2 regions of the Faecalicatena contorta genome follow, and region 2 is predicted to be linked to the other one. Evidence: predicted binding sites of a transcription regulator. Region 2 holds the regulator's gene; the other holds the start of a gene.
What was found. Region 2 encodes HrcA, which represses chaperone genes, less so after heat shock. Its sites were predicted from a motif close to TGTTAGCACTCNNNNNNNNNGAGTGCTAACA; they were not measured.
Positions count from the first base shown of each region.

Region 1: MWG26_RS15650 (co-chaperone GroES) is a predicted target of HrcA. The motif match lies at 3,430-3,460, and genes of this name have one in related genera.

Region 1 is NZ_BQNQ01000001.1:3,463,464-3,471,609, forward strand. It holds gene guaB (IMP dehydrogenase) at 1-399, opposite strand, end outside; gene groL (chaperonin GroEL) at 1,381-3,006, opposite strand; gene MWG26_RS15650 (co-chaperone GroES) at 3,115-3,399, opposite strand; gene MWG26_RS15655 (hypothetical protein) at 3,622-3,948, opposite strand; gene codY (GTP-sensing pleiotropic transcriptional regulator CodY) at 4,090-4,869, opposite strand; gene topA (type I DNA topoisomerase) at 4,966-7,038, opposite strand; gene dprA (DNA-processing protein DprA) at 7,075-8,146, opposite strand, start outside.
Region 2 is NZ_BQNQ01000001.1:2,806,557-2,814,702, reverse strand. It holds gene MWG26_RS12530 (chromate transporter) at 132-686, opposite strand; gene MWG26_RS12525 (chromate transporter) at 683-1,228, opposite strand; gene hrcA (heat-inducible transcriptional repressor HrcA) at 2,755-3,804, shown strand; gene grpE (nucleotide exchange factor GrpE) at 3,832-4,533, shown strand; gene dnaK (molecular chaperone DnaK) at 4,574-6,451, shown strand; gene dnaJ (molecular chaperone DnaJ) at 6,588-7,784, shown strand.

The DNA of each region.
Region 1 (8,146 bases), 660 kb from region 2:
AATAATTCCGACGAGTTTTTTTCCTTCCGTAATAGGAACTCCTGAGATGCGGTACTTTGCCATCAGATTATTGGCATCTTCCAGTGTATGTTCAGGTGATAAATAGAAAGGATCTGTAATTACCCCATTCTCAGATCTCTTAACCTTATCAACCTCATCCGCCTGCTGTTCAATAGACATGTTTTTATGAATAATACCAATCCCGCCCTGACGAGCCATCGCAATAGCCATACGGTGTTCAGTAACCGTATCCATTCCTGCGCTCATCATCGGAATATTCAGTCGAATCTTCTTCGTCAAGTTCGTTGATAAATCAACCTGGTTCGGAATTACTTCGGAAAATGCTGGAACTAAGAGCACATCATCAAATGTAATACCTTCTCCAATAATTTTACCCATGATTTTATTTCCTCTCTTTCTCTAATATGTAAGCTGATGTTTTAACTGATATAGTACAAAAATTAAACAAACTTGTCAAGGGATTCCCAGGTTTCCGCCTGAAAAACACATAATAAATACTAACCCCCATTAAAAACCACCACTTATAAGTTGGAATATATGGGGGGACTTTTTTGGCTGAAGGGGACGCAGGGGAGCAGGCGGACAGGGGAAGCGGGCGATGCAGGCGGACAGGGGAAGCGGCTAAATAAAATTTCAGATAAAATGGCAGACTCCGCAGACACTCAGAAAAAATCTGATGATTTTTTCCTGCGGGTCTGCTCATTTCCCGAACTTGTGGTTCGGGAAATGGTCTGCATTTTATCTGAAATTTTATTGAAGCCGCTTATCCCGCCCTCCTTGATGCATCGCCCGCTTCCCCTGTCCGCCTACTCCCCTGCTGGGCGCATCAAGTCGGAAGAAAAAATTCCCCCTTGGAGGGATTCCGGCGGTAGCTGCGGATTGATACGATGTGGGGCGCTTTGATTTAGATAAGGAAGTTTTGAAGATTGCAGACCTTGTGCGAGCTGCGCTCCCTTATCCAGCCCAATCCACCGCCTCACGTAATCCTACTGGTAAAATGGGCATCTTCCGTCTTGATGTGCGCAGCCTGCCGGGAGCGGTCAGTGGAATGGACGGAGGCGTACATCTGTTGGGGCTATGCGGCTTAGAGAGCACGGCTGGAAATACTTACGTAAAAAGAGCGGCCCACTGAGGGATGGGAATTGATTTACCAAATCAATTCCCAGTACAACCTAAAACGGGAAAGCATCAAGCTTTCCCGTTGCATGTTGCACGTGCCCTCAGTGGGCCGTTCTTTTTACGTTAGTATTTCCCCGTAAACGGGTTGCCGCATAGCCCCAACAGATGTACGCCTCCGTCCATTCCACTGACCGCTCCCGGCAGGCGGACCCTTCTCCCAGAAGATCCCCTTTCACCCAATTACATCATACCCATTCCGCCGCCTGCTCCTGCCGGCATTGGTGGTGTATCTTCTTTGATTGTAGCCACTACTGATTCTGTTGTCAGCAGTGTGGATGCTACGCTTGTTGCATTCTGTAATGCGCTTCTGGTAACTTTTGCAGGATCCAGGATTCCTTCTTTTACCATGTCTACATACTCTTCTTTGTATGCGTCAAATCCAACTCCTGGTTCGGACTCTCTTACTTTATTAATGATAACTGCTCCTTCAAGACCAGCATTTGATGCAATGTGGTACAGTGGTGACTCCAGAGCCTTCAGAACTACTTTAGCGCCTGTTTTCTCGTCGCCTTCCAGTTCCTCGGCAAATTTTTCAACTTCTTTCGCTGCGTGAATGTATGCAGAACCGCCGCCTGCAATGATTCCTTCTTCTACTGCAGCTCTTGTTGCGTTCAGAGCATCTTCCATGCGGAGTTTTGCTTCCTTCATCTCAGTCTCTGTTGCAGCGCCTACGCGGATAACTGCTACGCCGCCAGCCAGTTTTGCGAGTCTTTCCTGTAATTTTTCTCTGTCAAAATCAGAGGTTGTCTCTTCGATACCCTTCTTAATCTGGGCAACTCTGTCTTCGATTGCTTTCTTTTCTCCACACCCATCAACAATAACAGTGTTCTCTTTCTGAACTTTAACGGATTTTGCACGTCCCAGCTGATCCAGGGAAGCTTCCTTCAGATCCATTCCCAGTTCCTCTGAAATCACTTGTCCGCCTGTCAGAATCGCAATATCCTGCAGCATTTCTTTTCTTCTGTCACCATAGCCCGGTGCTTTTACTGCTACTACGTTAAAGGTTCCGCGCAATTTATTGACAATCAATGTTGTAAGAGCCTCTCCCTCAATGTCTTCCGCAATAATCAGAAGCCTTGCGCCTGACTGTACAACCTGCTCTAAGAGTGGAAGAAGATCCTGGATGCTGGAGATCTTCCTGTCTGTGATCAGGATGTAAGGATCTTCCAGATTTGCTTCCATTTTTTCCATATCTGTTGCCATATATGCGGAAATGTATCCACGGTCAAACTGCATACCTTCTACTAGATCCAGTTCGGTAAGCATTGTCTTAGACTCCTCGATCGTGATAACGCCGTCATTGGAAACCTTATCCATAGCGTCTGCTACCATCTGTCCTACTGCATCATCTCCTGATGATACGGCTGCAACCCTGGCAATCTGCTCTTTATCTTTCACTTTGCTGCTCATTTTTGCAATGGCATCTACTGCTACATCTGTAGCTTTCTTCATTCCTTTACGGAGAATGATCGGATTCGCGCCTGCTTCCAGGTTCTTCATTCCTTCGTGTACCATGGACTGTGCAAGTACTGTAGCTGTTGTTGTACCATCTCCGGCCACATCGTTTGTCTTGGAAGCCACTTCTTTTATCAGCTGAGCTCCCATGTTTTCAAATCCGTCTTCCAGTTCGATTTCTTTTGCAATCGTTACACCATCGTTTGTAATAAGCGGTGCTCCGAATGATTTGTCAAGAACAACGTTTCTTCCTTTTGGTCCCAATGTTACTCTTACTGTGTCGGCCAGCTTGTTAACTCCTTTTTCCAGCGCTGCTCTGGCTTCTGTTCCATATTTGATTTCCTTTGCCATGTCTGTCACTCCTCTTATTCTAATTAAATTCTTTCTTCAAGTTCATCTGTTAAAACATATTATTTTATAGAAATTAGTCAAGCAATTAAATTAATTTTGACGGACATCCTACTCAACAATTGCCAAAATGTCGCTCTGTTTTACAATGATATACTCTTCTTTTTCCAACTCTACTTCCGTTCCTGCATATTTGGAGTAGATAACTTTATCGCCGACTTTTACCTGCATTGTCACTTCTTTACCGTCTATATTTCCACCAGGTCCAACTGCAATTACCAATGCCTCCTGCGGCTTCTCTTTTGCCTGACCCGGCAGGACGATACCTGACTTTGTTGTTTCTTCCGCTTCAAATTGTTTTAATACAATCTTGTCACCTAATGGTACTAATTTCATAGTAATTCCTCCTTAATTAATTTTGCTAGTTATTAGCACTCATTTCTTTTGAGTGCTAACCTCATGAATATAAAATAGCACTCTGTTTCCAATTTGTCAACAGAGTTTCTAAAATTTATACATTATTTTGCAGCTTGCTGCAAATCCGCCCGCAGGGTATGTGTTACGGTATGCCCTGCGGGTTTCTTAGTTTATAAAACTGACTTCTTTTAAGTCTTTTGCTTACTTTCGTTTAATCGGCCGTTTTACGCTGTCCACATTATAGAATCCATTCTCTATCTTAAAGACAAGCATATTGCCATTCTCACACTGAAAGCGTTCTTTCACTGCTCCTGTACAGTAAAGCAGTTCTTTCTTAGTGGAAATATAGCACTGATATTTGGCATCCAGGGAAATTGCCGTCAAATCATCTTCTTTTAATTGCAAGTATATGTAATCTTCCTCCAAATCATACTTAAAAACCTGGCAATGATGTGTCGCATCATCAAAAATTACATCTGCCGAAATTACTTTTTCCATCTGTAAGTCTACCGGGTTACCTTCATACATATTTCTCTGCCTCCTAAACGATTTGATTTTCTGTCCTAAACTTCCGGATAATTATTGATTGTTATCATAAGAGAGGGTATCAGCTGCCTGATACCCTCTCCAATTTACTATACTCAGTAATAGATAAATACGTCTGAACATCTACAGACGCTCTTTTTTTATTTTTTCCAGTTCCGTAAACACATAATCATTCAGAACCTTAATATATGTCCCTTTCATGCCGGATGACCTGGACTCTATCACGCCTGCGCTTTCAAACTTTCTAAGTGCATTGACAATTACGGATCTGGTAATGCCTACACGGTCTGCAATCTTACTTGCTACAAGTATGCCTTCCGTACCGTCCAGTTCCTCGAAAATATGAATAATTGCCTCCAGCTCTGAAAAAGAAAGGGTGCTGATCGCAGACTGCACGATGTGTTCTTTTCTCGTCTCCTCCGCGCTCTCTTCATTGACAGAGCGAAGCATCTCCAGCCCTACTACCGCTGTTCCATACTCACTCAAGATAATGTCATCAATCTCATATACGGAATTCTGTTTGTAAATAAATAAAGTCCCCAGACGCTCTCCTGCTATGTCGATCGGTGTAATGATAGCCTGGTACCCGCTCACCGCTTCCGGCGAAAAACCAAGTGTTTCCAGATTGACATTCTCTTTAGTAGATAAGATATTCAGCAGACGTTCGTTCAGCATCTCATCGATATGCGCGCCAACTGACTCGCCTACGAGTTCCCTGATGCCTTCCACCTGTCCACATTTGCTCACTCCCAGTATCTTGCCCTTTTTGCTGACAACAAGGACATTAGAATCCAGAATCTCCGTAAGGACGGCACAAATATCGTTAAAAACCACCTTGCTGGAATTGTTGTTATGAAGCAGCTTATTAATTTTTCTTGTCTTATCCAATAACTGTACGCTCATTGATTTCCTCCAGATTTAATTGTGTATACAACTCGTTTCAATTCGTTCGATATAGTTATGTTATCATACAACTCACGAAATATCAACGTCATTTATCTAATTTTTTTTCAGATTTCGGACATATCCACATTTTTCATCTGCACATACGAGTTTACTTCCTTTTTCTACCATATAATTGCCGCATTCAGGGCACTTTTCCTTGGATGGCTTCTGCCAGGACATGAACTCACATTCCGGATTATTTTCACAGCCATAATACTTTCTGCCCTTCTTTGTCTTGCGGATTACTACTTCTTTACCGCAAACCGGGCATGGAACGCCAATCTTCTCCAGATATGGTTTTGTATTCTTGCAGTCCGGGAATCCCGGACAAGCCAGAAACTTTCCGTGAGGGCCATATTTTACCACCATGTTCCGGCCGCACTCTTCACAAATCACGTCTGTCACTTCGTCTTCGATCTTAACACTTTCCAGCTCTTTCTCGGCAATCTGCACTGCTTCTTCCAGATCCGGATAGAAGTTACGGATGACCTCTTTCCAAGGTACCTTGCCTTCTTCCACCATATCCAGCAGGCCTTCCATATTGGCAGTGAAGTTCTCGTCCACAATACTTGGGAAAGACTGCTTCATGATATTATTCACAACCTCGCCGATCTCTGTGATATAAAGGTTCTTTGCTTCCTTTGTGACATAGCGGCGTCCCAGGATCGTGGAGATCGTAGGAGCGTAAGTACTTGGACGGCCAATGCCCAGTTCTTCCAGCATCTTGACCAGAGTCGCCTCCGTATAATGCGCTGGCGGCTGCGTAAAATGCTGCTTTGAATCAAAGCTCTCCTTATTCAGCCGGGTGTCCATACTCAGTCCGTTTACCAGAACATTGCTCTCTTCTTTCTCTTCGTCAGCCTCTGTGTAGACACTGCGGAAACCATCGAATACTACTTTCGAAGTTGCTACTGTAAACCGGTAATCACCTGCTCCTATTTTTACAGAAATGGTCTCATACTTTGCAGGCTGCATCCTGCTTGCTGCAAACCGTTTCCAGATCAGCTGATAAAGGCGCAGCTGATCCCTGGAAAGAGAATCTTTCAGGGAGGCCGGAGTCCTGGTAATATCGGTAGGCCTGATGGCCTCATGCGCATCCTGTATCTTCTTCTCGGTCTTTTTCGCCTGAGCGCCTGCAGCCACATACTCTTTTCCATAAGCTGACGCAATATATTCTCTTGCCGCTTCATCCGCCTCTTCGGAGATTCTGGTGGAATCCGTACGCAGATAAGTAATCACACCGACTGTCCCATTCCCCTTGATATCAATTCCTTCGTACAGCTGCTGTGCAATGCGCATCGTTTTCTGTGTTCCAAAATTCAGTACCTTAGCGGCTTCCTGCTGCAGCGTACTGGTTGTAAAAGGAAGCGGGGCCTTGCGGATGCGTTCTCCTTTTTTAATATCAGTGATTTTAAACTCTTCGTTGTCTACTGCTTTGATTATCTGATTCAGTTCCTCTTCTGAACCAATCGTCATCTTCTGTTTCTCTGTACCGTAAAACTTAGCCACCAGCGGACGCTTTTCGCCTTTTACCTTTAAAACAGCATCCAGAGACCAGTATTCTTCCGGAATAAATGCATCGATCTCGGCCTCCCTGTCTGCAATCAGACGAAGCGCAACCGACTGCACGCGTCCCGCACTGAGTCCCCTTTTTACTTTTGCCCACAGCACCGGGCTTATACGGTAGCCCACCATTCTGTCCAGGATACGGCGTGCCTGCTGAGCGTCAACCAGACTCATATCAATATCCCTGGGGGCCTTTAAAGATGCCTTTACAGCATTTTTGGTAATCTCGTTAAATGTAATACGGCGCATTTTCTTATCATCTAATTTCAAAGCCGTTGCCAGATGCCAGGATATCGCCTCTCCCTCTCGGTCGGGGTCAGTTGCAAGATAGACTTTGTCGGCTTTCTTTGCTTCCTTGCGCAGATTCGCCAGGATATCTCCCTTTCCCCTAATCGTAATATATTTGGGCTCATAGTCGTTTTCTATATCAATGCCCAGCTGGCTCTTGGGCAGATCTCGGACATGTCCGTTCGATGCAGCAACTGAATAGTTGCTCCCCAGGAACTTTTTGATTGTTTTCACCTTGGCAGGTGACTCCACAATAACCAGATAATGTGCCATAAAACTTCCTCCAATAGGCTTTCACGCCTCTATTTATCATTTTATCTTAATATAATGATTTTTTGAAATCTCTTTGATGTATCCTTTCAGTTCTAACGACACAAGCCGCTCAAGCACCTCGTTTGCCGGCAGCTTCGTTTCCTCTGTGAGCTGGCTAAGATTCTTGGGATACAAACCAAGACGACTATACACCATATTTTCCCCACTTTCAAGCACTTTTTCAATTTTGGCTGTTTTTTTGTTCTCTTCGGTACAGTTCATATTCAGCTCCTCCAGGAGCATTTCCGTCGACAACAGAATACCTGCCCCCTGTCGGATCAGCTCATTGCAGCCCTGGCTCAGGCTGCTGTTAACAGGCCCCGGCAGCGCATACACATCCCGTCCCTGCTCCAGGGCCATATCCGCGGTGATCAATGATCCGCTCTTCTCTCGTGCCTCGATCACAAGAACCAAATCCGACAAACCGCTGATAATCCGATTCCGCCGGGGAAAATTCTGGGGTGCGGGAGGGGTTCCAGGCGGAAATTCGGACAGGATTCCTCCTTCTTCTTCTAAAATATCCACATACAGCCCGATATGTTCCCGTGGATAACAGATATCCACACCACAGCCTAATACCGCATACGTATGCCCTTTTCCCATCAGAGCGCCCCGCTGGGCGGTTCCGTCTATGCCCCTCGCCAGCCCGCTGATAACCGAAACATCACACTCTGCAAGCCGCTCCCCGAATTCAAAAGCATACTTTTCTCCATAGGGTGTACAGCGCCTGGCGCCCACAATCGCAACCGCCCTTTTCTCCTCTTGCGGCAGTCTGCCTTTTACGTAAAGCGCATAGGGCGGATCCGGAATTGTCCTCAGTCTTCCTGGGAATTCCCGGGAAAAACAGGGAATAAAGCGGATGGATTTCTCCTCCAGCTTTGCTGCTGTTTCTTCCGGATTTCGCTCCTTTTGCGCCTGCATAATTGTATGGATGTCCCTTTCATTTAAGAACTCTAATTCTTTTAGTTTTGTTTCTTCTATATAAAATATACATTCACCGGAACCAAGATGTTTTCTCAGCAGATATTTTTTACGGTCACTCAAAGGTGTAATAGCAGCAAGCCAATAT
Region 2 (8,146 bases):
CATCAGGGCGGGAGAAAAATTACCAGGGGGATTTCTGGGGAGGCGGCGGATTGAGTTGGGGAGAGGTTCGGTATTGAAAGGCGATGTTGGTAAAGCTGCTTTAATGATTGGGGGAAGTTTGCAGCATACCACTATTTCAATACAATAACTCCTGCCACCGCTCCTGCTATTATCCATATGAGGGGATGGATGTTTTTGAGTGGTTTGATCTGCAGCAGTGTGAAGATGACAAATCCGATCAGGATGGCGGTATAGTTGAGTGAGAGGATTTCTTTGCTGGCGTCGGCGAATGTTATACGGACAATCTGCCATACGGCGTATCCGATCAGTGCGGCTATCATGGGACGGATTCCGTAAAAGGCGGATTTGACGTATTTGTTTTCGCTGAAGTTGGACATGAATTTGGCTATGATGATTATGACAATGAGGGCAGGACAGATTAGGCCGATGGTTGCAGTCAGCGCTCCGGGAATTCCCCCTGCATGAAAGCCTGCATAGGTTGCCATGTTAATTCCGATCGGGCCGGGGGTACTTTCACTAATTGCTATCATATTTGCCAGTTCCGTTTTCGTAAACCATGTATATTTTTGGGTCAGCTCCATTAAAAAAGGCACGGTTGCCATTCCTCCGCCGATAGAAAAAAGCCCGATTTTAAAGAATTCTATAAATAAGGTGAGATAGATCATGATCGTTTTTTCTCCTTCAGTATATTTACAATGATGCCGGTCCCGGCGGCACAAATGACCAGTATAATAGTAGGAACCGGAGAGAATGTGGCGAGTAGAAAACCAGCGAGGAAAATTAGCAGGCCAAGCTTATCACGGATGCCTGATCTGGCCAGCGAGATAACGGTATTGATCATCAGGGCGCAAACTGCAATCCGAATGCCGGCCAGTGCATGCAGAACGACCGGAATGTCCATAAAACGGCTCAAAATACTGGCTATCAGACAGATAATAATAACAGAAGGGCTTACCATTCCCAAAGTACCAAAAACAGCTCCCGGAACGCCAGCCTGTTGATATCCGATATAAGTGGAGGTATTAACCGCAATAATACCCGGAGTACACTGCCCAATAGCATAGATATCCAGAATCTCCTCATCTGTAGCCCATTTCTTTTTCAGCACAACCTCACGTTTCAACATAGGCAGCATAGCCATGCCGCCTCCAAAAGTAAGCCCTCCTACACGAAAAAAAGTCGCATACAATTCCCATAATTTCTTCATAAGAATCCTCCTATTACAAAAACACCCCTCCGGCACTTTATATCCGAAAGTGTTTTCCTTCCTAATTAGTAAAAACATATCATTTTATATATTCTACGACTTCTCATAAAAAGATTCAATCAAACCTTTGTAAAATCGGGATTTAGTGACGAGCTTTAGTCTCGGCGCGGATGGGGGCGCTCCATAAAGGGATAGCCGAAAACCTCCCGGAGAACATCCATGTCCTTTCAAAAACGCGGCCGCGGACCTAAGAAATTCTAGGCGGGAAACAGCCCTGAAAATGGAGCACCACTGACACATCACGAGAAATCCGATGATTTCTCGCGCTGGGTCAGCTGATTTTTGGATTCGGAATCCAAAAATCTCTCCATTTTCCGGGCTGTTTCCCACCAAGAATTTCTAAGGTCCGCTTTGAGCGTTTTTGAAAGGACATGGATGTTCTCCGGGAGGTTTTCGGCTATCCCTTCATGGAGCTGGCGCATCCGGCCGGCAGGAAAAAGCTCGTTTCTAAGGAGATGCCTCAAGCGGGGGCAGCGTATGGTATTGAATTGGCGGGACTTTTATGTCCCCAGTAGGTGTACATAAGCGATGGGATACGGTTCCAGTATCAAAATAATTCAATACACATCTTAAAGATGAAAAGATACGCATAGCCAATCCACATCCGCTGCCCTGGTCCGGGATCCCACCCGGTTGGCGAGCTTTCCAGCCGATTGGATGAGCCAGCTTTATGACAGGGAGGCCGGGGAGGCGGATGGAATTGGCTATGCGTAACATGCATCTTGATTAAATGGATTTTAAGGCTTTTATGTATGGGAGCTTTGGGACTGTTTTTGAAGAAATCTATTTATTTAGTAACGATTATCGTGTGTAACTCCATATGTTTTTTTATTAATGAACCATACAATCTTTTAAATCCAGTATATTTACGGGTAACAAGGCGATCTAACACTTACACTTATATAAACGAATCACCAATTCTGTTCCATCCGTTGCTACCGTACGAGGGCCCCTCTGGGGAATGAGCTCTTAACTACCGTTTGGATGCAACAGCGAATGACGAGGTGAGTCCGGGAGCTGGCGGGGCAATGTCTGCTGGTGAAAAGTCCATAAAGCGAGCGATTAGAAGCTGTTGAAGAAAACGGAACGGGAAGGGAGGGCAGAATTTGCCTTACCAGGCAAATTCTGATGCCGCCTGCGGCGCGAATGCATCGGCATTCGGGCCAAATGCGGCATGTACCTCCCTTCCCGTTCCGTTTTCTTCAACAGCTTCTTCGCGAAGTGTCAGGACATTTCACCAGCAGACATTGCCCCGCCAGCTCCCGGACTCACCTCGTCATTCGCGTCCGCCGTCCGTCAACGAGGTCTAAAGCTCGTTAACTATATCCCGATTTTGTATAAAAAATATATAAAGACTGTTGACAAAAATTATTCATGGTGCTATCTTAGTATACGTAAGGTGTTAGCACTCAAAAGTAAAGAGTGCTAATAAGCGAGAAGGCTGAATCAGAAAGGAGGGTCCGGATATGGCAGCAGTTACTGAAATGACTGACAGGAAGTTAGTGATATTAAAAGCAATTATCCGGAATTATCTGGAAACAGGCGAACCGGTAGGTTCCAGAACCCTTTCGAAATATACGGAATTGAATCTGAGTTCAGCCACCATTCGAAACGAGATGGCAGATCTGGAGGATCTGGGATACATATTCCAGCCTCACACGTCTGCAGGGCGCATTCCTTCAGACAAAGGCTATCGGTTGTATGTGGATATGCTGATGGAGGAGAAAGAGCAGGAGATCACGGAACTGAGGAATACAATGCTGGAGAAGACAGACAAAGTTGACAAGATATTGCAGCAGGCAGCCAAAGTTCTTGCAGCGAATACAAATTATGCGACTATGGTTTCGGCTCCGGTCAACAGCAGGAACACATTGAAGTTTATCCAGCTTTCACAGGTGGATGAAGAACAGATTGTGGCAGTGATCGTGATGGGAGGCAACGTCATCAAGAATAAAATTATTGATGTCGGTGAAACTTTAAGTAGTGAGACTCTGCTAAAGCTGAATATGCTGCTGAATACGACCCTGAACGGGATGTCCATAGAAGAGATTAACCTCGGCCTGATCGCAAGGCTGAAGGAACAGGCTGGGATTCACAGCCAGGTGATCAGTGATGTTCTGGATGCTGTGGCAGAAATCATCCATGTGGATGATGATATGGAGATTTATACCAGCGGTGCCACGAATATTTTTAAGTATCCGGAGCTTAGCGATAAGCAGAGCGCACAGGAAATTATCAGTGCATTTGAAGAAAAGCAGCAATTGGCCGATCTCGTTACCGAGACACTGGCCAGTGAAGATAATCATGGAATTCAGGTATACATTGGAGATGAAGCACCGGTGAAGACCATGAAAGACTGCAGTGTTGTGACAGCAACCTACGAATTGGGCGAGGGCATGAAGGGTACTATAGGTATTATAGGTCCAAAGCGTATGGATTATGAACATGTCATGAAGACGCTGAAGACTCTGCAGAATGAGTTGGATGCAATTTATTACAAAGACCCAAAAGAATAGGAAGGTGAATAGCTGGTGGAAGAGAAGATGAGCAAAGAAGATATGGTAAGAGAAGCCGTAGAGGAAGCCAAGGCCAAGGCCGCAAAGGAAGCGGAAAAAGAAAGAGACGAAAACCAGTCTGAGTCCGAAGCCGGGCCGGAAGCTTGCGAGGACGTACAGGAAGAAACAGAATGCACAGAAAGCGGTGAGGACGCGGAAGAAGCCGAAGATAATGAAGAACCGGATGCGGCTGAGGATGAAGAAGACAAATCCGTTAAAGAAAAGAAGCGCTTCGGCAGAAAGAATAAAAAAGATAAAAAAGACGAGAAGATCGAAGAACTGACTGACAGGCTTACCCGTCAAATGGCAGAGTTTGATAACTTCCGCAAGCGTACAGAAAAGGAGAAATCCCAGATGTACGAGATAGGTGCGAAAGATATCATAGAAAAGATTCTTCCGGTCGTGGATAATTTTGAACGCGGCCTGGCAGCTGTGCCGGAGGAAGAACAGTCCAATCCTTTTGCAGAGGGAATGGAAAAGATTTATAAACAGCTGATGACTACACTAGAAGAGGTTGGCGTGAAACCGATCGAGGCGGTTGGAAACGAATTTAACCCGGACTTCCATAATGCAGTCATGCATGTGGAGGACGAAGAACTTGGCGAGAATATCGTAGCCGAGGAGTTCCAAAAAGGATACACATACCGCGACAGTGTAGTGAGACATAGTATGGTAAAAGTAGCAAACTAATTTCTCATTCAAAATCAAAATATTTTAGGAGGAAATGATTATGGGCAAAATAATTGGTATTGACTTAGGTACAACAAACAGCTGCGTAGCTGTTATGGAAGGTGGACAGCCGACTGTCATCGCAAATACAGAGGGTGCAAGAACAACTCCGTCCGTAGTAGCATTTACAAAGACAGGAGAGCGTCTTGTGGGAGAACCTGCAAAACGTCAGGCAGTAACAAATGCAGACAAAACAATCTCTTCCATTAAAAGAGAGATGGGAACCGATTACAAAGTAACAATCGATGACAAAAAGTATTCTCCACAGGAGATTTCTGCTATGATTCTTCAGAAAATGAAAGCGGATGCAGAAGGATATCTTGGAGAAAAAGTAACGGAAGCAGTTATCACCGTACCGGCTTACTTTAACGATGCACAGCGCCAGGCAACAAAGGATGCAGGAAAGATCGCAGGGCTGGACGTGAAGCGCATCATTAACGAGCCTACAGCAGCAGCGCTTGCATACGGCCTGGACAATGAAAAAGAGCAGAAGATCATGGTATACGATCTTGGCGGCGGTACATTCGACGTATCAATCATTGAAATTGGAGACGGAGTTATCGAAGTATTATCTACAGCAGGAAATAACAGACTCGGCGGAGACGATTTTGACCAGAAGATTACAGATTATATGCTGGCTGACTTCAAATCAAAAGAGGGCGTAGACTTATCCGGGGATAAGATGGCTCTTCAGAGACTGAAAGAAGCCGCTGAGAAGGCGAAAAAAGAGCTTTCATCCGCAACAACAACCAATATCAACCTTCCGTTCATCACAGCTACATCTGAAGGACCGAAGCATTTCGATATGAACCTGACAAGAGCGAAGTTCGATGAACTGACACATGATCTTGTTGAAAAGACAGCGGAACCGGTAAGACGCGCGCTGTCAGATGCAGGCATCTCCGCATCTGAGCTGGGCCAGGTACTGCTGGTTGGTGGTTCCACTCGTATTCCTGCAGTTCAGGAAGAAGTGAAACGTCTGACAGGCAAAGAGCCAAGTAAGTCTCTGAATCCGGACGAGTGTGTTGCACTCGGCGCTTCTGTACAGGGCGGCAAGCTGGCCGGAGACGCAGGCGCAGGCGATATCCTCCTGCTGGATGTTACACCACTGTCACTTTCTATCGAGACAATGGGAGGCGTAGCAACAAGACTGATCGAAAGAAATACAACAATTCCTACAAAGAAGAGCCAGATCTTCTCCACAGCTGCAGATAATCAGACAGCAGTTGATATCAATGTTGTACAGGGAGAGAGACAGTTCGCAAGAGACAACAAGTCTCTCGGACAGTTCAGGCTGGATGGAATTCCGCCGGCTCCACGTGGAATCCCGCAGATCGAAGTAACATTCGATATCGATGCAAACGGTATCGTAAATGTATCAGCGAAAGACCTCGGAACAGGCAAAGAGCAGCACATCACAATTACGGCGGGCTCCAACATGTCAGATGATGACATCCAGAAGGCAGTTAAGGAAGCTGCTGAATTCGAGAGCCAGGATAAGAAACGTAAAGAGGCGATTGATACGAGAAATGAAGCCGACAGTATGGTATTCCAGACCGAAAAAGCGATTAAGGAAGTGGGCGATAAACTGGATGCTACAGACAAAGCAGCCGTAGAGGCTGACTGCCAGGCATTGAAAGATATCCTTGCAAAATCTACTCCGGAAGATACCTCAGACGCTCAGGTTGCTGAGATCAAGGCGGCCAAGGATAAACTGATGGAAAGCGCTCAGAAGTTATTTACAAAGATGTACGAGCAGGCAGGAGCTGGTGCAGGAGCTGGAGCAGGCTTCTCAGAGGGTCCGGGACCGGAAGCAGGTCCGGCGCCGGAAGGCTACCAGGGAGATGATGTAGTAGACGGAGATTATAAAGAAGTATAAAATCCGTTGGCAGAAAGGTTCTACGAAGCCGCGAAATGCGGCCTCGTAGAATTTCTTTGTTGCAAACTGTCTATAAAAAGGCTGCGAGCGTCTTTTTGTGGCAGAATTAAGCAGACAGATGAAAGGGTAGAGTGTTATGGCAGAGTCAAAAAGAGATTATTACGAGGTGCTTGGCGTAGGCAGGGATGCAGATGACGCGGCAATTAAAAAGGCATACCGAGTTCTGGCCAAAAAGTACCATCCGGATATGAATCCCGGAGATGCCGAGGCCGAAAAAAGGTTTAAAGAGGCATCGGAAGCGTATGCAGTACTTAGCGACCCTGATAAACGCCGCCAGTATGACCAGTTTGGACACGCAGCATTTGAAGGTGGGGCCGGCGGAGCAGGCGGCTTCGGCGGATTTGATTTTAACGGTGCTGATTTCAGTGATATATTTGGTGATATTTTCGGAGATTTGTTTGGCGGAGGCGGACGCAGAGGCGGCAGGGCCAGCAACGGTCCGATGAAGGGGGCAAATATCCGCAAGAGTATTAGAATTACATTCGAGGAAGCAGTCTTTGGGTGTGAGAAGGAATTGGACGTTGCATTAAAGGATCCATGTACAGCATGTAACGGAACAGGGGCAAAGCCGGGCACATCTCCTGAGACTTGTCCGAAGTGCGGAGGAAAAGGCCAGGTGGTCTATACATCCCAGTCCTTCTTCGGCACAGTACAGAATGTCCAGACCTGTCCGAACTGCGGTGGTTCAGGAAAAGTCATTAAAGAAAAATGTCCGTCCTGTTCAGGCACGGGATATACATCCAGCAAGAAGCGCATCAAGGTAATTGTGCCTGCCGGCATAGACAGCGGGCAGAGCGTCCGTTTGCGGGAAAAGGGCGAGCCGGGGGTTAACGGCGGACCGAGAGGCGATTTGCTGGTAGAAGTAAATGTAAGCAGACATCCGATCTTCCAGAGGCAGGATATGCATATCTTCTCAACCGTACCGATTACATTTGCACAGGCAGCGCTGGGGGGGGACATCAGAGTACCTACCGTAGACGGGGACGTTTTGTATACCGTAAAAGCAGGCACCAAGACAGATACAAAAGTGCGCTTAAAAGGAAAAGGTGTTCCGTCCCTTCGTAATTCTCAGGTGCGGGGAGACCATTATGTGACATTAGTCATCCAGACGCCGGAAAAACTTAGCCCGGAGGCAAAGGAAGCATTGAAGCAGTTTGATAAATTATCGGGGAATTCACTGAACCAGGATGTGGAACCGGAAGAGGAAAGCAAACCTACAAAGGGGAAGAAAAAAGGGTTCAGAGGGAAGGTGAAGGATGCGCTGGATGAGTGAAGAGAAGGACGCTTAACGAAACCTCGGAACAGCCGTCCTCCCGGGAATCGGGTATAGGGGCAGTCGGAGAAACGGGTTTTGACTGTAAGCTGGAGTAAAGCAAAAGAGAAGAAAAACCAGGGTAACCTGGCCACATCACGTGAAGCCTTGATGGCTTCACGCGCCGGGGCCAGGGATTTTTGTGATTTGTGCTCACAAGAATCACCCTGGTTTTTCTTCTCTTTTCCTTAACTCCAACTAACAGCCAAAAGACGCTTCCGACTGCCCCTATATCCGATTCCCGGGAGGACGGCCGTTCCGAGGTATCACTAAGCTGGGGTGTCCAAGGCGGGAGGAACGCTGCGGGGATGGGGATCGAAGGC